Bdellovibrio bacteriovorus: one gene and its partner. The protein of the gene in region 2 interacts with the protein of the main gene of each other region in a pairwise test. Links are inferred from orthologs where the notes say so. Each region holds a gene or a part of one and is shown on either strand. Other genes may lie near its edges. The genes, in order: rpe and eno.

The links.
Region 1: the proteins of eno (region 2) and rpe interact in binary tests that used the Escherichia coli proteins (3 or more experiments, as listed by UniProt). The link is inferred for Bdellovibrio bacteriovorus from one-to-one orthologs.

The regions. Positions count from the first base shown.
Region 1 is NZ_LUKF01000016.1:56,827-66,207, reverse strand. Bases 6,548-9,327 are described here. They hold rpe (ribulose-phosphate 3-epimerase), read left to right. Parts: upstream 6,548-7,514; coding sequence 7,515-8,141; downstream 8,142-9,327. Other genes in these bases: AZI85_RS09945 (outer membrane beta-barrel protein), read left to right, coding at 8,828-9,327; AZI85_RS09950 (NUDIX domain-containing protein), read right to left, coding at 8,186-8,683; fmt (methionyl-tRNA formyltransferase), read left to right, coding at 6,566-7,513; def (peptide deformylase), read left to right, coding at 6,548-6,569. Also shown: AZI85_RS10000 (SIMPL domain-containing protein), read left to right, coding at 134-838; AZI85_RS09995 (AraC family transcriptional regulator), read right to left, coding at 968-1,504; AZI85_RS09990 (thioredoxin family protein), read right to left, coding at 1,509-2,057; AZI85_RS09985 (biotin--[acetyl-CoA-carboxylase] ligase), read right to left, coding at 2,067-2,816; nadC (carboxylating nicotinate-nucleotide diphosphorylase), read right to left, coding at 2,816-3,640; AZI85_RS09975 (response regulator), read right to left, coding at 3,689-4,789; LPS export ABC transporter permease LptG, read left to right, coding at 4,825-5,904; more of def, read left to right, coding at 5,931-6,547; more of AZI85_RS09945, read left to right, coding at 9,328-9,349. UniProt on the Escherichia coli protein: Catalyzes the reversible epimerization of D-ribulose 5-phosphate to D-xylulose 5-phosphate.
Region 2 is NZ_LUKF01000014.1:238,124-247,720, reverse strand. The notes cover bases 2,915-5,910. They hold eno (phosphopyruvate hydratase), read right to left. Parts: upstream 5,049-5,910; coding sequence 3,780-5,048; downstream 2,915-3,779. Other genes in these bases: AZI85_RS09240 (hypothetical protein), read right to left, coding at 5,041-5,898; AZI85_RS09250 (hypothetical protein), read left to right, coding at 3,024-3,686; AZI85_RS09255 (catalase), read left to right, coding at 2,915-2,924. Outside these bases: polA (DNA polymerase I), read right to left, coding at 1-63; AZI85_RS09270 (helix-turn-helix domain-containing protein), read right to left, coding at 115-414; AZI85_RS09265 (septum formation initiator family protein), read right to left, coding at 513-818; AZI85_RS09260 (ankyrin repeat domain-containing protein), read left to right, coding at 989-1,498; more of AZI85_RS09255, read left to right, coding at 1,488-2,914; AZI85_RS09235 (CpaF family protein), read right to left, coding at 6,297-7,409; AZI85_RS09230 (cupredoxin domain-containing protein), read right to left, coding at 7,427-7,933; AZI85_RS09225 (hypothetical protein), read right to left, coding at 7,893-8,171; AZI85_RS09220 (hypothetical protein), read right to left, coding at 8,342-8,986; AZI85_RS09215 (DsbA family protein), read left to right, coding at 9,151-9,597. UniProt on the Escherichia coli protein: Catalyzes the reversible conversion of 2-phosphoglycerate (2-PG) into phosphoenolpyruvate (PEP). It is essential for the degradation of carbohydrates via glycolysis.

The DNA of each region.
Region 1 (9,381 bases), on a different replicon or contig from region 2:
TCTAGGGATCTATTATCAAAACAAAGCGGAATGAAGCGCAATATTAGAATCAATGCGTTGGACCTCGCGAAGAAGTTTACCTTACCTAGGGCCTGGATTAGAATTTTGAGGTAGCCCATGGAAAGGGGAATTTATGAGTAAGATTTTAAGCTGTGCTCTTTTAGCACTTACTTTAGTGACGTCTGTGGCTCACGCAGACAACTTGATTGTGGTCAACGGTGTGGCCGAGCGAGGCTTAGACCCGAACCTTGTGAACATCTCGATCAGCGTGTGGGCCAAAGCTCCGGCTGCGAAGCAAGCTCAGCAAATGGCAGCCAGCCAGTTTAAAAACGTAAAGAAAGTCTTTGAAGATTTCAAAATCAAAAAAGAAGACATTCAAACAGACAACTACAGTTTGAACCCGGAATACGAATACGATCAAAAAACGCAGCAAAATAAAATGACCGGCTTCAGAGTGACTCAAAGCCTGCAAGTGACTTTGCGTAAAATTGACGATGCTGGAAATTTCTTGGACGCAATAGTCTCTGACAAGAAAACTCAAACTTCTGGTGTGAATGTTTCTTCTTTGACGTGGGATTCAGACAAAAGAATGCAAGTCGAAACAGCCGCTTTGGGTGACGCCGTTCGCGCCGCGAAGGTAAAAGCGGAAGAAATCGCCAAGGCTGCCGGGGTCAAAATTAAAGCCGTTGGTAAAATCACCAGCAATCAATCTCAATCACCACCGCAACCGTTCTATGCCACTTTCAATAAAGCCATCGCCGAAGCCGCATCCACAGACGTAGCTTCAGGCCAAATCAAAGTCCGCGTAGAAGTCACCGCCGAATACGAAATCAATTAAAAGGTGCCTGCTTCTTTTTTGTCGTGCAGAGCAGTACAAAAAAGAAGCAGGCACTTTCAAAAAAAGAGGAGCGATAAGCTCCTCTTTTTTTTAACCTGGTTCCTTTTTTACACGAAGGGAAGCAGGTACCTATTGGACTGGGAATAAGTACGTCGTGGTCATCGCATTTTTCTCAGTAATCGAGTGGATCTCGTAGATTTCGACGACGGCTTCAGTTTGTTTTAGGTTTTGTTTTAGCATGTAGTCGTTCACACGTGGGTAGACTTTCATGGGGCCGATGCCTGGGGAGCCCGTGAAGACAGCGACAACGTATTTGCGGGCTGGGATTTCGCCGGATTTAAAGTCTTCAGGTAGGTTTGCCGGAACTTCCGCAACGATGCAGCCCACTTTCGAGCGCAGACGTGCTTCTTCCGTTGTTTGTGGATCATCCATGTATTCACCGAAAGTGCGACCACACGGAGCGCCTTGAGAAGCCATGTACTTTTCGACTTTTTCGATCACTTTATTTACTTTGTGATAAGGACCTACGTGCTCAAGGTACACGGTTTTAAAAGGACCCTGTTGTGATTCAGAAATGTCGACGCCCTTCCAAGCTCCCAAGTAGTTCGAGAGGAAAAGACCGAATGAAACCATCGCCACTAGAATGAAAAATAAAATATACTTCATGCTGTTATATCCATTTGATTGAGCAGCCCATAGAGGCCGTTTGTTCTTCAGAAACTTTTTGATCTTGTAATAAGGTTTGCACGGCTTCGTAAAGCTCGCGCTTCGTCACTTTGCTAGCGTCTTTCCAAGAGTCGTCCAGGCGACCACGGTAAGCGAGCTTGTGATTTTTGTCGTATACAAAAAAATCTGGCGTGCACACAGCGCCAAACTTGTGAGCGACTTCTTGAGTTTCATCATAAAGGTAAACGAACGGGTAAGATTTTTCTTCTGCGCGTTTTTTAAGATTCTCAAAAGAGTCTTCAGGATGAGATTTCGCGTCGTTAGAGCAGATGGCGACAACCGACACGTTTTGTTTTTTCAAATCCTGACCTAGTTGAATCAGACGGTCTTCAATGGCTTGAACATACGGACAATGATTGCAAATGAACATCACAACCAAAGGATGTCCCGTCGGGAAATCTTTTAAGGCATAAGTTTTTCCGTCCGTTGCCGGAAGTTTAAACTCAGGACACGCATTTCCTAAATCGGGGAACGGAGTGAATGTCAAAGCCATGATTTCCTCCTAAAGATTCGTCCAACTGATTTTTTTATCGCCAATAAGCAGACTGCCATCGGCTTCCATACCCGTGTACTTTTCTTTCAGCAAAGGATGCTGATTCAAAGCTGTCAGCAAAGAAAGCTGGTCTGTCGGACTTAAGGCCTCGTCACAGTGAGAAACCGCGTCTGTTAATTCAAACAACAAACGGTCCAAGAAGGCCATATAGTCTTGGCCCAAGAGCGGAGCCCCCTGAGGCAAGGATTCAATCAGGCTTGTCGCCGTCTCAACCTCTTCAGGAGACGCCGTGATATTAAAACCAAGGCCAATGATCAAACGCACGTCACTTCCTTGAACCAGGCTTTCTAAAAGAATGCCGGCCACTTTTTTATCGCCGATGTAAATGTCATTTGGAGCTTTTAAGTTCCAAGGTAAAAACGGCCACGTCGTCGAACACGCGCGGTAGACCGCTAGACCCACCAAGCACGATGTCGTCGGTTGAGGTTTAATCCCCAAAAGGAAAGACCATGAACTTAACAAAGCACTTCCGTGATGGGCATCAAGCCAAGTGTTTTTTCCGCGGCCACGACCGGCCGTTTGGTGATCTGTCACGTAAAGACACAAAGACTCTTCCAGAAGATTTTCTTCAAAGGCTTCTTCTTTAGCTAGCGTGTTTGTGCTGTCTTGTTGTGTTTTGTAAGAGACATACAAGTGATTGCTTTCCGCCCACTGTGATGTCACTTGTCCAATACGGATGTCTGCTAAAGGTGTATCCACTATTCCTCCCAATGGAAGATAAGGCTGACGTCCGCGCATGGTGCTGAGTGAGTCAGTGCACCGACAGAAATGAAGTTCACGCCGATTTCAGCCACAGAACGCACGCGTTCTAAATTCATGTTGCCGCTAGCTTCCGTTTCAACTTCAGCGGGAATCATAGTTAAAGCTTTTTTCAAAGTCTCGTTATCCATATTGTCTAAAAGAAGACGTTGCACATTCAGGCCAACAGCTTCTTTCACTTCTTCCAAAGTACGGGCTTCCACTTCGATTGGAAGTTGAGAGTGTTCACGCACGCGATTCACCGCCGCCGTGATTCCACCCATCACAGAGATGTGATTGTCTTTGATTAAAATTGCCGTACTTAAATTCATGCGGTGATTCACGCCACCGCCATGAACTACCGCGCGCTTTTCCAGTTCGCGGAAAGCCGGTGTCGTTTTACGAGTATCCAGGATTTTAGTTTTAGTTCCGGCAATTTGTTTCACAAAACGGCGAGTGTGGGTGGCAATTCCAGAAAGGTGACCCAAGAAGTTTAAAGCCACGCGTTCGGCTTTCAAGATTTGCACTAAGTCACCTTCGATCGTGCAGATGATTTGATTTTTTAAAATCTCATCGCCTTCTTCGAAATGCCATTTCACGCGGGCACTGGGTTCTAAGGCTTGCATGGATTGTTCAAAAGCCATAGCGCCCGAAAGAACAATGTCTTCCTTCGCTTTCAAGCGAGCACGGCCCATGCGTGGTTTAAGTGCTAAAGATTCAGTAGTGACATCGCCTTGAGGCATGTCTTCTTTGATGGCAGCGCGGATGAGCTCCAACAGTGTCATAGCAGTCGACCTCTTTCAAAAGCACCAGGCTTTGAAAAAGGCTGATGCTTAAATAGATTTCTCGGTTTCGCGTAGGATTTTATTGATCTCTTCGCGGATGATTCTTTCCGCGATTTCTGGAAGGACTTTCCAGCAGATGGATTCAATCACTTCGCGAGCTTCCTCACGAATAACCTTTTCCATCATATTGCCGTTTAAGTCTACTTTGGATTGAGAATTGGGCTGAGCATTAGAAGGTGCCGCTTTTTGTGGCCCCTTCGACAATGTTTCCATCATCTGCTCTTTCACTGATTTTTCAACTTTGTTGATAAAAGAATCAGACTCTAAAGGAATCTTCGTCTTTGTCTGTGCTGCGGGCTTTTCAAAGCTGATTTCTTCGAAATCACCGGCAACTTCAATATGAGCTTGCGACAGTTCATCATCCTGCGGGATGACAAATTTAGAGGCAAAATCGTTATTTTCATTCTCAGGCAAATTGATTTTAAATTTCGTCAAATCCTGATGAGCCCAGCCACCTTCGTCATGCTCATCCGCCATTTTTGGATTCGTCAATGGAACTGAAGAAAATTCTTCGTCGTTCAACTCCAAAGGATTCACATCTGGATTTTCAATTTCAGGAATGTGATCGAATTCGTTTTCGCCAGCTTCAGGAATTGCATAGATATTGCCGCTTTTTGAAGACGTGACTTCTGCGACCTGCTGTTCTTGAGGGGTCGAAGGAGTTTCTTCAAACTCTGGCATATCTGGGAACGCCAAGAAATTGCTGATAGGATTGGACTTCGTTTTTTGCACTAAATCTGTGACGATAGAGCGCAAAAGATCTGCATCGAAGGGCTTTTCCAAGCGGCGATCGGCTTGGCATTGCGTGGCTTTGGCTTCGTCGATTTCCATGAAACCACTCCACATCAACACAACAGGGATGTGGGCTGTTTCAGAGTCGTTCTTAAGATCAGAACAAACTTCGTAACCCGAACGCTTTGTCAAAAGTACGTCGGCAAACACAATGTCGGGTTTGAAGCTTTTGGTGACGGCTAATACATCAAGTCCCACGGGTACGGCCTTCACTTCGACACCGAAGTCAGACAATGCCAGTTGCATTACTTTTTTGATTGTGGAACTCTCATCTGCAAGCAAGACGCGTAAAGCCATATGGAAAGTAGAATAGGAAAACCGGGAGTAGTCAAGTGAACAGAATCGACAGATACACAACATGGCTGTTTTGGGGATATTTCCTGGGTGGTCTTTTGGTGTTTTTGACGATCTTCACCGCTGTCGACGCCATGTCTACGATGGTGAATTATAAGAATGTGGCTCCCTCGGCACTCTTAAATTACTATCTGTATTCGTTCCCTGAAATCATTTCGAAGCTTCTTCCTGTTGCCTGTTTGTTGGGCACAATCTTGACGCTTTCAAGTTTGAATAAAGCAAATGAACTCGTTGCGTTATTTGCAAGCGGAATGAGTCTTCTGCGAATTTCCACGCCGATCCTGATTTGCGTGATCTTTATTTCTGTTCTGGGTTATTACGCTTCGGATCGCCTGATTCCAAAAGCGACAAAAGAAAAGAACTACATTCTTTACTACGATCTAAAAAAAGAGCCGCACCGTTTTTCTACCATCAAAACTGATAAGATCTGGTACCGCTCTAAAAATTCAATCTTCAATATTCAAACCTTGAATGCCAAAGGAGACCGCGCTCAAGGTTTGACGATGTACTTCTTTAACGATGCTTGGGATCTGGTGCAGATGATCACGTCTCGCGAAGTCATCATTCAGGGGTCGCAGTGGCTGCTCGAAAATGGGGCTGTGACGGTCTTTACTAAAAACTCCAGCTTTCCGTTAACGACGCAATTTAAAAAGAAAAACATCGTTATGGCCGAGGACTCCAAAGACTTGCAAAGCGCGGGTCAAACGGCCGATATGATGTCGCAGGCAGAGCTGAAGCACTTTATCGAAAAGAATAAAAACGCGGGGCTAGATACGGTGGCCTATGAGGTCGACTATCACGCCAAGGTCAGTTTTGCCTTTGCGGGCCTTGTGATGTGTCTTTTAGGCATCCCTTTCAGCGTCGGTAGAGCCCGTTCAGGCGGTACAATGCTGAATGTCGGGATCTGCTTAGGCCTGGTTTTCGCTTATTACGTCTTCTATTCGTCCGGAATCACTTTAGGGCAGCACGGGACTTTGCCTCCCTATGTGGCTTCATGGATGCCCAACATTGTCATGACGGTCGTGGCCTTGGTCCTTCTCAAAAGGCTGAAACGCTGATATAATGGGGCCTCTCGGAGGTTCCTATGATCATGAAAATCCTCACATTTCCAGATCCGAAATTGCGTGAAGTTTCTAAACCTGTCACGGAGTTTGGTCCTGAGCTAAAAAAGCTTTCCGAGGATATGATCGAAACTATGTACGACGCGAATGGCATCGGGCTTGCGGCTCCGCAAGTGGGTGAGTTGGTGCGTATGGTTGTTATCGACACTCGCCCTAAAGATGATAAAGGTCGTCGTTATAAGTACGAAGACATGACGGATCTTGAAAAAGCCGTTCCTCAACCCTTGATTTTGATCAACCCAGAAATCGTTAAAGGCGAAGGCAAAACAACTTTCGACGAAGGTTGCTTGTCTATCCCTGGTTATTACGAAACTGTGGAGCGCTACAACTATATCGAAATGAAAGCCTTCGATTTGAATGGCAAAGAGTTCATTGTGAAAACCGATGGTCTTCTTGCGATCTGCATGCAGCATGAGCTTGATCACTTAGAGGGAACTCTTTTCGTCGATCACTTGAGTTTCGTTAAAGGAAACAAAATTAAAAACCAAATCAAAAAATACGGCTACCCTGTGAAAGACAAAGATAAAGCGGCGGACGCCGGCAGTGCTGGAGCGGATGCGAAAGCTGGAGCAGGACCAGGCAAAGAAAAGTTGGAAGTGTGAGTAAGGTCCGCGTCTGTTTTCTTGGAACCCCTGAATTTGCCGTGACCTCTTTGCAAGCTCTTCTGAAGGATGAGCACTTTGAGGTCGTCGGAGTTGTCACTCAACCCGATCGTCCCGCAGGACGTAAATTGCAACTGACACCAAGCCCGGTGAAGGTTTTAGCTCAAGAACATAATTTGAAAGTTATTTCTCCCGAGTCTTTAAAGGCCGACGCGGCTGCGGTTGCAGAAATCGCAAGCTGGGGAGCTGAAGTCGGCGTCGTTGTCGCCTTTGGACAAATTCTTACGCAAAGTTTTTTGGATTCATTTCGATTTGGCTGTGTGAATGTTCACGGCTCTGTTCTTCCGCGCTGGCGGGGGGCGGCTCCGATTCAACGCGCGATCGAAGCAGGGGATCTTGAAAGTGGCGTGACATTGCAAAAGATGGTGAAGAAGCTCGATGCTGGCGACATCATTGGTATTCGTCGCGTGAAAATCACTCCCGAAATGAACGCTTTAGAACTTCACGACAAGCTTGCTGAATTGGGCGCAGATCTTTTGCGTGTCGAGTTGATGGACTATGTGCGCGGAAACTTGGCGCCGACGCCGCAAGATGAATCGCAAGTCACCATTGCTAAAAAAATTGAAAAGCATGAATCACAAGTAGACTGGAATCTTTCTGCCAAAGCGATTGATGGAAAAATCCGTGGTTTCGTTTATGGGCCGGGAGTTTTCACTTTGCTTCAAGGCAAAAAGTTAAAGCTACATAAAGCGATTCCCGTGAGTGGTTCGGTGAGTGCGGAACCGGGAAGCATTACGACAATCAACGCGGATCACTTGTCCGTCGCGACAGGTGATGGCATTTTAAAAATATACGAAGTGCAACCAGAGTCTCGCAATCGCATGAAGGTTGCAGATTTCCTAAAAGGTCATGATCTTAAAGTAGGAGACAAGCTCGGTGTCTAAAATGGTCGCTCCCTCCATTCTGTCGGCGGATTTTGCAAATCTTGAAAAAGAAATCAAGGCCGTTGCCGAGGCGGGCGCAGACTGGATTCACGTGGATGTGATGGACGGGCGCTTTGTTCCTAATATCACAATCGGGATTCCTGTTGTTAAGTCTTTAAAGAAAGTGTCACCACTTCCCTTGGATGTTCACTTGATGATCGAAGAACCTGAACGCTACGTCGAAGATTTTATCAAAGCGGGCAGTGATTATTTAACGATTCATGTGGAAGCTACAAAAGATCCTGCGGCGGTTCTTCGTCGTATTCGTGAGTTGGGTGCTAAACCCGGCATTACTTTGCGACCTAAAACTTCGTTAGCGACCGTTCTGCCACTTTTGCCTTTATGTGACTTGGTGCTAGTGATGACTGTCGAGCCCGGTTTTGGTGGACAGTCTTTCATGCACGATCAAATCGAAAAAATTTCGAAGCTGCGCCAAGAAATCAAAACGAAAAATTTGAATTGTCTGATTGAAGTCGATGGTGGCATCAACGCCGAAACCGCAAAGCTTTGTCATGAGGCTGACGTGTTTGTAGCGGGCAGTTATGTTTTCAGTAAAGACTATAAGACGGCGATTGCGGCTTTAAAGTAACTTCCTTATCGCGGCCGAAAAAATAGCGCTGTTAAATCGTGATTTTATAAGTTCACAAATGGCGATCCATTTTCTAAGTAAACAGCCCCTTTCTTTTCTTCCATCGCAATCAGACTGTGCCCCACGCGTTTTGCCACCGAAGGCGTCAGAAGCGTTAGCGCGTTTTCAATGTCGACAAATTTGTGATCGCGAAGTTCATACGGATCTAAGCGAATGCTTTGCGCTTGCGTTTCCGTCAGCTCTTTGGCGGTAAAAAGAAATTGGATGTATTCGCCTTTGACGTCTTTGTTTGAAATATAATCGACAGAAATAAGATCGCGGGGATCAATGGCGATCGACAGCTCTTCGCGGACTTCGCGATGCAATCCTTCTAGCGGAGACTCTTCTCCTTCGACAGTGCCGCCAGGCAAAATCCATCCTGGATTATAAGTTGGCTGCACTATTAACAGTTCGCCTTTATAGAAGAGTAAAACTCCCACGCCAATACGCTTTTTGGACAGGGAAGCATAGAACTCTTTGTCATCCTTGAAGGTTCGTAACATAAGCGTTTCCTCTGGACTGGTTTTTCAACCAGAAGAACCCTTAGAAGGTCGTGTACGCAGTAGAAGTGTCATTGACCTCTTCGCCGAGTCCTTTCAAAATTTTAGACGAATCCTAAGTGTTTTGGATTACAAAAGGAGAATTTTATGAAAAAGCTCATGGCGGTTTTTGCCTTAGTTCTTGGCTTTACAAGTGTGTCGTACGCCGATCTTTTAGTGGAGCCTTATCTTGGCTATGAGATGGGTAAAACTAAAGATCCAGATGGTAAATTGGACGGTACTCAACTAGGACTTCGTTTGGCCTACAAAACGCCAATTATGTTCTGGGCGGGACTTGATTACACTCTAGGAGTTAGCGCGGAATCAAAACCAGATAATGCGGCAAACGAAGATGCAAAAAGAAGCACAGCTTATGGTGTTGTTGGGATCGACTTTCCAATTTTGCTTAGAGCGTGGGTTGGTTATGGTTTCATGAACGAAATCAAGTTGGAAGATTCTGGTAAGTTAAAGGGAACTAACTATAAAGTTGGGGTTGCGTTCACAGGTTTGCCTTTCATTTCATTGAATCTTGAATATTTAAATGAAAGCTTCGACGAGATTGACGGCGTAGACGTTGATGCTAAAAATGACTCTTACGTTCTTTCAGTTTCTTTGCCTCTTGAGTTCTAATAAAATCTAGAAACAAAACTAAAAGGAGTTGG
Region 2 (9,597 bases):
GCGAATCGCGAAGAACGCGCGGAAAAACATGGCACTGACGTCGATGAGATAAAGCTTTTTCATAAGATCTCCCAGAGAAGGCCTATTTTTACACTGGGAGATTCTTAATGTCGATTATTCTAAGTCTAGTTTGACGCGAGAAAAGTGAATTTGCTCAAGCGCTTTTTTATCGCACTCATTTTCAGCAAATGGAGCGTACTTCACTTCGTCGCAAACTTCTTCGGCTTGTCTTAATAGGATTTCCAATTCACTCTTGATCGGAGTTTCAATCAGACGAACTCCATCTTCCCAAGAATCCACATCTTCAGATGAGCAGTGCAAGCGACGAGCAAGGTCCGACTTACTCCAGCCCATGCGAAGGCGAAGTGTGCGAAGAGATTCTTTTGTCCATTCCAGTTCATGCTTATCAATCATATAAACCTCTAGATTTACTCTAAAACTAGGTTGGATTAGAGTCGAAATACTAGTTGGATTATACCTGATAGGCATCAGTTAACGCGATAGGCTATGGACTATTGCTCAGGGAAAACGAAGACCAAATCATGTTCGCCCGCCAGGTCTAATTTATCGCGGGCTTGGCGCTCAATAAATGAGGGGTCTTTAGCTTGTTTCAGTTGCGCGGACAACCCGGCAATATTTTTGCGAGTCGAATTGATTTCCTCATTGATGCGGTCAAAATCGCGATGCAATCCCCAAAGGCGGAACACATTTCCATTTAGAACGATGGAAACTGCAAAGACCACAAGACAGCAGGTCGCCACTTTTGTGGGATGATTCAAGAAACGACGTACTCCGACAGCAAACTGAGTGTAAGACATGAGAATATTCTGCTTCATTATACGAGAGTTGGCTACAAGACTGAAGACCAGTCCTCGCTAAAACGATCCCTTGCACTTATAGTTAATATCGATACTTCAAATCAAAACTATCGATTCGATTTATAAACCAAAAAGACCGAAATTACTCATATACCCACTGGAGGTCGTTGGTGAGAACATGGGAAAATTATAAATTAACAGCTCAAGGCGAGGACTCTGTATTTGAGTCGGTTCGCCAAGGTCAGATTCAAAACGTCCTATTATATTTAGCAAAACATGGAGATCCGGATTTGGTGAATCACAAGGGACATTCCCTTTTGATGTTGGCGGCGTACAACGGCCACCTGTCTTTGGTTCACCTGCTTCTTCGCTATGGGGCTAATCCCAATTCTCGCGACCATGGCGGTAGCACGATCTTGATGGGCGTTGCCTTTAAAGGTCATAACAAGATTGCACAGGTTCTTATCAATGCCGGTGCTGACATTCATGCGAAAAACAATAACGGACAAACAGCTTTAATGTATGCCGAGGCCTTTGGTCGAAAAGACATGGCCCTTATGTTAACCGAAACTTCCCCTCACCTGCGCTTTAAAGGACCGAAGGCTTTGCGCCGTCTTAAAGCTGTTTTCCAACTTCTACAGTCCCCGTTTACAAATAAAGGAGCCTTACATCATGAGTAAAACACTGACAACATCAGCAGGTATTCCCGTCTCTGAAAATCAACACTCTGTCACGGCGGGTGAACGCGGTCCGGTCTTGATCCAAGATTTTCATTTGATCGAAAAACTGGCGCACTTTAATCGCGAAAGAATTCCTGAACGTGTCGTGCACGCGAAAGGTTCTGGAGCTTACGGCACTTTCACTGTCACGCACGATATCACTCGCTTTACGAAAGCCGCCTTGTTTTCCAAAATCGGAAAGAAAACAGATGTGTTCTTACGCTTTTCTACCGTAGCTGGTGAAAAAGGCTCTGCCGATACCGAGCGCGATCCACGTGGTTTCGCTTTGAAGTTTTACACGGAAGAAGGAAACTGGGACATCGTGGGCAACAACACGCCGGTGTTCTTTGAACGAGACCCACTGAAGTTTCCGGATTTTATCCATTCACAAAAGCGTGACCCCCGTACAGGATATAAAAACCCGTTCCGCATGTGGGACTATTGGGCAAAGGCCCCAGAAGCCCTTCACCAAATCACGATTCTTTTTAGTGATCGCGGAATTCCCGATGGCTATCGCTTTATGCATGGTTTCGGAAGCCACACGTTTAGTTTCATCAATGACAAGAATGAACGCGTCTGGGTGAAATTCCATTTCAAATCTATGCAAGGGATTAAAAATCTTTCGGTTGAAAAAGCCACAGCGCTTGCGGGAAGCGATCCCGACTATGCAGGACGAGATCTGTTTGAAGCCATTGAGCGAAAGGAATTTCCGCGCTGGACTTTAAAAGTTCAAATCATGACGGAAAGACAGGCCGAGCAAACAAATTTTAATCCTTTCGATTTAACGAAAATCTGGCCACACAAAGACTTTCCTTTGATAGATGTGGGTGTCCTAGAGCTGAACCGCAATCCTGAAAACTATTTCGCGGAAGTTGAACAAGCCGCCTTTTCACCTAGCAATGTTCCTCCGGGCGTAGGATTTTCTCCGGATAAGATGTTGCAAGGACGACTGTTCGCATATCCCGATGCTCACCGTTATCGTTTGGGTGTGAATTACCAGCATCTGCCTGTGAATCGTCCTCATTCGGTGGTGAATACTTATCACCGAGATGGCAGCATGCGCTTTGATAATAACGGAGGCGGTGTCGACAATTATGAACCCAACGGATTTGGCGGTCCAACTCAAGACACTCGTTATAGCGAACCACCGCTGCCTTTATCAGGAGCGGCCGATCGCTATGATGCTCACAAAGATAATGATGATTTCACTCAAGCCGGGAATCTTTATCGCATTTTCACGAATGAAGAGCGCGATCGACTGACTCGCAATATTGCAGGAACTATGAAGGGACTTCCAGAAGAGTTGCAAAGAAAAAACATCGCCCACTTTAGCAAGTGTGATCCCGAGTATGGCGCCCGCATTCTAGCGTACTTGGGACTTAAATAGTCTGCCTTGGCCGTCCTGACAGAACCCTGACAGTTTCCAAACTTGAGTTTCAGCGATAGGACGGCCATAACGTCTCCACTTTAAGACGTGGAGATTCGTATGAAAAAAATCGCATTTTTTGCTGTTCTATTTACCTCTTTGACGGCGTTCGCTGCAGACCTCACTGGTAAAGCAACGTTAGACCTTACAAACACTTACGGTGGCTTCAATGCAGGCCTGTATGAAGTGACAGCGCAGTTCACAGCTAACAATCAAGTGGTTACTTCTGAAATCAAAAGAAGCCAACGTCATGATGATGGCGAAAACTTCTGTGTTTCTTCATTGAACTTCAAGGTTGGTACTTTGGTAACGACAGTGAAGAATGTTATCACTGGAAATACTTTGGTTCGTACTATGGAGCTTACAGCGACGACTTCAATCCAAAACGACAATGAAGAATGCGTGACTACGGCTTCTGACTTCGCCAAAGAAACGGCGATGTATGTTACGACTTCTCAAGGCCCTTGGGTTCTTCCTGTAGCTCCACCGAAAGGTTGGGACCAAGTTCAAGTATGGTTGAATCCTTTCCATACATTGACGGTCTTTGCTTCTTTAAAACAAGATGGTGAAACTTTGAAGCTTGATACAACGAATCTTTTCAATGCTTCTTTGTTCGATACAAATCACAACAGACTTGAGCTTTTCCACTACCTGACTGCGGTAGAGGGTTCAGGCACCCTGTCTTTATCGGTTGCTAATGTTCCGATGTACTTGGTTAAGTAAGACGTAGTTAGCTCGACTAAAAACGAAAAAGGCGATCACAAGGATCGCCTTTTTTTATTTTAAGATTTCAAATCTTGGTTCTTTTCGGCACCTTTAGCGGAATGCGGATTTATCCCAGTACATTCCCATGCCGCCTAAGTCTTCTTCAATGCGAAGAAGTTGGTTGTACTTCGCGGTACGTTCACCACGGCACAAGCTGCCTGTTTTGATTTGGTGGCAGTTCAATGCGACAGCCAAATCTGCGATCGTCACGTCTTCTGTTTCACCGGAACGATGAGACATGATTGTGCGGTATTTGTTTCTTTGTGCCAAGTTCACGGCTTCGAAAGTCTCTGTCAAAGTTCCGATTTGGTTTACTTTCACTAGAAGAGCGTTCCCCGCTTTTCTTTCAAGACCCATACGCAAACGTTTTGGGTTTGTTACGAAAAGATCGTCACCGATCAATTGCATTGTCGAACCCATCTCTGTCGTGGCTTTCACCCATGAATCCCAATCGTCTTCAGCAAAGCCGTCTTCGATGGAAACTAGAGGATATTTTTCGCCCCAAGATTTGTAGATGTTCAAAAGTTCTGCTGGCGTGATGTGACCACCTTGCCATTCGTACTTTCCATCTTTGAACATTTCCGTTGAAGCGACATCTAAAGCCAAAAACACGTTTTGACCTGGGTCATACCCAGCATCCACGATGGCGTTCATCAAAAGATCCAAAGCTTCTTGGTTTGAACCCAACTTCGGGGCGAAGCCACCTTCGTCACCCACAGCTGTGGAAAGGCCTTTTTTACCTAAGATTTTTTTCAAGGTGTGGAAGATCTCTGCACCCGCACGAAGTGACTCAGCATAAGAGTTATTCACTGTAGGAACGATCATGAACTCTTGAATATCAAGACCGTTGTTCGCGTGTGCGCCACCGTTAAGAACGTTCATCAAGGGAACTGGCAAGCGGCATGCTTGTGATCCACCCACGTAACGGTAAAGAGGAAGATTAGAATCTGCAGCTGCAGCTTTAGCCACGGCCAAAGACACACCTAGGATCGCATTCGCGCCCAAGTTCGATTTGTTTTCAGTGCCATCGATATCGCGAAGGATTTTGTCGATGTAAACTTGCTCGGTCACTTGAAGACCTAGGATCTCGGGAGCAATTTTTTCGCGGATGTTATCCACCGCTTTATAAACACCTTTACCAAGATAACGATTTTTATCACCATCGCGAAGCTCGCACGCTTCGTGAGCTCCGGTAGAAGCTCCCGATGGAACAGCCGCGCGGCCCATATTGCCATCAGCGGTAGTGACTTCAACTTCAACCGTTGGATTTCCACGGCTATCTAAAATTTCACGAGAGACGACGCTGATAATCTCAGACATGTTGGTTTCCTTCTTTCTCGGTGGTTTTATTAAGTTTTTTTACAAGCTCCATGCTTTCAAAGACGGTGCGCGGGTACTGAGTTTTTACGTGTTCCCAGTCCACTCGGCGCATGGCCTCTTTCACCGCGGAATTCATTTTTCCTTGGGAAACAAGCATGGTGATAAGTTGTTGCGCGCGCACCATGTAATCATGCATGCGGGCCAAGTTCTGATTCAGGCTGTAACCTGGAGAATCGCTGTCGAAGCTTAAATGCGCCAAGGTCCCTTCATGCGGGATCAAAGACGCTTTTTCTGTCGCTGGAATTAAAGTCTCTTCGCCGGCAGAAGTTTTTAGCTTCTGTTTTTCGTAATCGCGGATTTTTTCTTCCAGATCCCCGACGTACTTTTGCAAGTCTTCGCGTTCACGCTGTGTCCGTTGCAAATCATCGATCAAGCTTTGGAACAAAGCGGGACTGACTTGATGACCGACGTTTTCACTGAAGATGGTATTTTGCTGAGTCGACCAATTCAGTTGAATCGTGATGCCTTCCCAGACACAAGTTGCCGGAGGTTGTCCCACGTAAACGGGCAACGACTCAAAAGCCGCCTTCAAGTAAGTCGTGACGTGAGGATACTGCTCTGCTGGCAGAGGCAGATCGAATGAAATACAAAACTCATCACGACGCAGATTTTCAATCGGCGGTTTCGGCGAAATAAAGTACGACAGGAATTGTTCAGGCTGATTAAAGATTTCTTGCGGACGAGGCATCATGCGCAGAACACTGTCGAGCACACCCCAAGCACGCAGGGATGGACCTTCGTGCCCCGCTCTTTGCAAAACATTGCCGTCACGTTTAAGGGGCAAACGCAAAACTGACTCTAGGAAATTTTCCATGTCAGGCGCGCTGATCCAATACGACGAGTCCCTGAGCAGCTCCACCGGAAGATGGGTCTGCTCATAAAGAGGGCTCAGGTCTTCACCCTGCTCCTCTAAAATATTCAAGACTGCGTTTGAAATCTTACAACTAAAGTGCACGACGAAGTCTTAGCGTAAATCGTTAGCCATTTAAACTATATAATGGCGAATTTCCCATGACACCCAGGGTTACAAAAAAGAAGCAGGCACCTTTAGAAATGACGAGGCTTGTCAAAACGACTCGAGCGCAAGGCGGAGGGTTTTGGCTGCAGCGGAGGCGTACTCCTAGTACGTCGGAGCGGAAGACAAAGCCCGACAACGCAGTCGATCGGGTCGTTTTCACAAGCCTCGCGCTATGCGGCTTGGGGTTTGCTGAATTTGGATTTTGGGAATGGGAGGTTGTTATCGATGATTTCGTCCATGAACGTTGGCACCGCGCCGGTGGCTTGGAGCTTTCCTTCGAGGGTTCCGTCGGGGCGCCGTGTAAGACGGGACATTTCAAAAATGGGGACGACGTTGTACGAACCATCGCTATTAAATCCGCGCACTTCGCTGATTGCGGCGATACGGCGAGATCCGTCTGAAAAACGCGACACTTGGATAATAATTTCGATGGCCGAGACGACTTGCGAGCGCAAAGCCTTTTCGCTGATCTTACCGTCACCACCTTGAGCCAAGGCTTCCAAACGGACGATGGCATCTTCAGGCGTGTTGGCGTGGACCGTGCCCATACAACCTTTGTGACCCGTGTTCATCGCATTCAAAAGTTCAAGGGCTTCGCTAGAACGAACCTCCCCCACGATGATGCGATCCGGTCTTAAACGAAGAGCGCTTTTTAAAAGATCTTTGATGGAAACTTCACCCTTCCCCATTTGGTCGGCTTGGCGAGTTTCAAACATCACCACGTGTTCGTAATCCACTTGCAGCTCGGAAGAGTCTTCGATCACCATCACACGCTGTCCTTTAGGAATGCGCGTACACAAAAGTGAAAGCAACGTGGTTTTACCAGAGCCGGTACCACCGCTGACGATGATGTTTTTTCCTAAGAACATGCAGATATCCAAAAAGCGCGCGCCATCTTCAGTGATTGCGCCGAACTTGATGTAATCAGCAAAAGTGATTTTGTTATTGGTAAATTTACGAATCGAAAGCGTAGTGCCCTTGCGGGACATTGGCGGGATCACCGCCGCGATACGTGAACCATCCGGCAAACGCGCATCTAGACGAGGCGATTCGTCATCGATACGTCGACCCACGCTTTGGGCGATACTGTTCACCGCCGCGCGCAGATCATCTTCTGAAGGAAAAGTTTCAGGAACTCTTTCGAGCTTCCCTTTTTTTTCGACGAAAATTTCTTGATGTCCGTTGATAAGAATTTCGGAAACACCCTTGTCATCAAGGTACTTCAATACAGGACCTAAATTCTGCTGAATGGTCTGTTTGAAAACGCTCGACTTATCAGACATGGGTGCGACCTTCCGAATTAATGAGAGGCAGGTTTTCTGTCTGCCGCAATATCAGAATAAATAATGAACTTTCCTTGAACCGCTGTTTCCGGGCATTGGTAAGAAAAAATGCCGTCTGTTTTTGGCGATACGGAAAAAGTTTTCTGTTCACCAAACACTGTGTTGTGGTGCTCAGAAAAAGCATCCAAAACAAAGCTGACGTTCTTTTCTTTGCCGTTCACATTCACGACGTGAATGCGGTAGTTGCCACCCTTTTTCAGGCGCACGACTTCAGGAACAAAGCCTTTCTCGGTATTCATGATCACGACGTCTTGAGCGGGTTCGACCGCATCAAAAACTTTCGTCAAGATCACGCTTTGATCTTCTTTAATGCTCGCAGGCAAGCGGTCTTCATTTTTAACGTCGTTGAACTGAACTTGGCGACGAGAAAAATCCACTTCCCAGGCAAACGCGCTTTGAGTGATCAGTAGAAGCAATGCAATCTTAGTGCAGCTCTGTACGATCTTGGAACTCACAAAATTCACGTGCCACCTCCATAGCGATATAATTCACGGATCTCGGATCCATCATGTGGAGCTTTTGAATCAGGAGGTCTTTGTCGCCTTTGCAAGAATTAATCAAATGAAACGCATCACTCAAGACCTGTGGATTTGCCATCATGTCTTTTGTGACTTCGCTCCAATCCAATTTTAAAACAGGGTCAATGGCACCTACGGTGTAAAGCGCATCAAACACTATTTGCAAATCGCCTTGCAGAAACATTCGAATCCTCCTAATTGCTCTTAGGGCATCCAGCCCACATGTTGTTTCTATCGGTAGGAGTTCGTGAGAACTTGAGTCAATTTGAGGCGATTTTTTGAGACTTGAGGAGATCTATCGTTTGACGCTGGCCCGTGGTCGAATTTGCCAAGAGCCGGTCTGGTCGAGGGAAATTATTGCCCGGAAGAAGTATTTTCTGCCGAAGTTTCAGACGATTTTTCGTCCGCAGCCGGCGTTGCTTCCGCAGGCTTTGTGCTTTGAGACAGAATTTTTTCCGCAATTTCTGAAGGAGATGCTGTCGATTTCATCGTGCGCAGTTTGCGCTCGTTGACAGCTTCTTTCGAAACTTCAATCTTTGCATCCCGCACCCGTTCTACGATCTGGCGTTCGAAGCCTTCACTTTTCACGTAAGGTTTGACCTCTGCCAAAAGATTTTCCAAGAAAATGACGTACGTCGTCTGCACCACCGGTTTAAAAGCCCGAGGATTTTTCAGCGCGTTGATCGCTTCGTCAGTTAATTGACTGATCGTTTTTTCCCAGGACTCCAACTCATCTAAATTCGACCGCAACGGAGCCACGATTTTGTCGATCATGTCATCATCATTCGGCCGAGAATAAACCGCCTGCAATGCTTCTTTCAGCGGAACAACCTTTCCACTGCTCGATTTTTTGGACTCTTTCACCTTGTCGTTGACCAATTTATTCATCTGATCAAGATCTTTCAGTGCCAGTTGAGAGTAGTTAAACAACAAACCCGCATGGGCCTGTGCGCAAAATACATAGATGATCATTGTTAAAAGGAAATTTGCTTTTTTCATAATTTCGAGTTTAAAGACCTCCGGCAATGAAACAAGACCAGAAGGATAAGACGGCTCATTTTAATTCACGACCTTTGACTAGAGGCTTTTTTCCTTCCTTCTAAACTAAAAATAATGTCAAATAAAAGGGCTTAAAAACTTAATCATCCATCTCGGAGGAAACATTGAAAGCACTAAAGATTTTTAGCATCGGCGCGTTGGCACTTTCCCTAGTGAACTGTGCTCCTTCTGCAAAACAACTTAAAGAAGCAGTAGAAAAAGATCCAAGCATCGTTTTCGTAGCTATCGAAAAAGACCCTGAAGCATTTATCGAAGTTGTAAATAAAGCAGCTCAAAATGCACAACGTAAAGCTCAAGAAAAAGCCGTTGCTGAAGAAGGCAAAAAGCGTGACGAAGAATTCGCAAACCCACTTCAACCTGTTGTTGAAGAAGGCCGCGTTATCTTTGGTCCAAAAGACGCTAAAGTCACTATCATCGAATACTCTGACTTCGAGTGCCCGTACTGCTCTAAAGGTCACGCGACAGTTGATGAAGTTATGAAAGCTTATCCAAAAGACGTTCGTGTTGTTTACAAACACCTTCCTTTGGATTTCCACCCAATGGCAATGCCA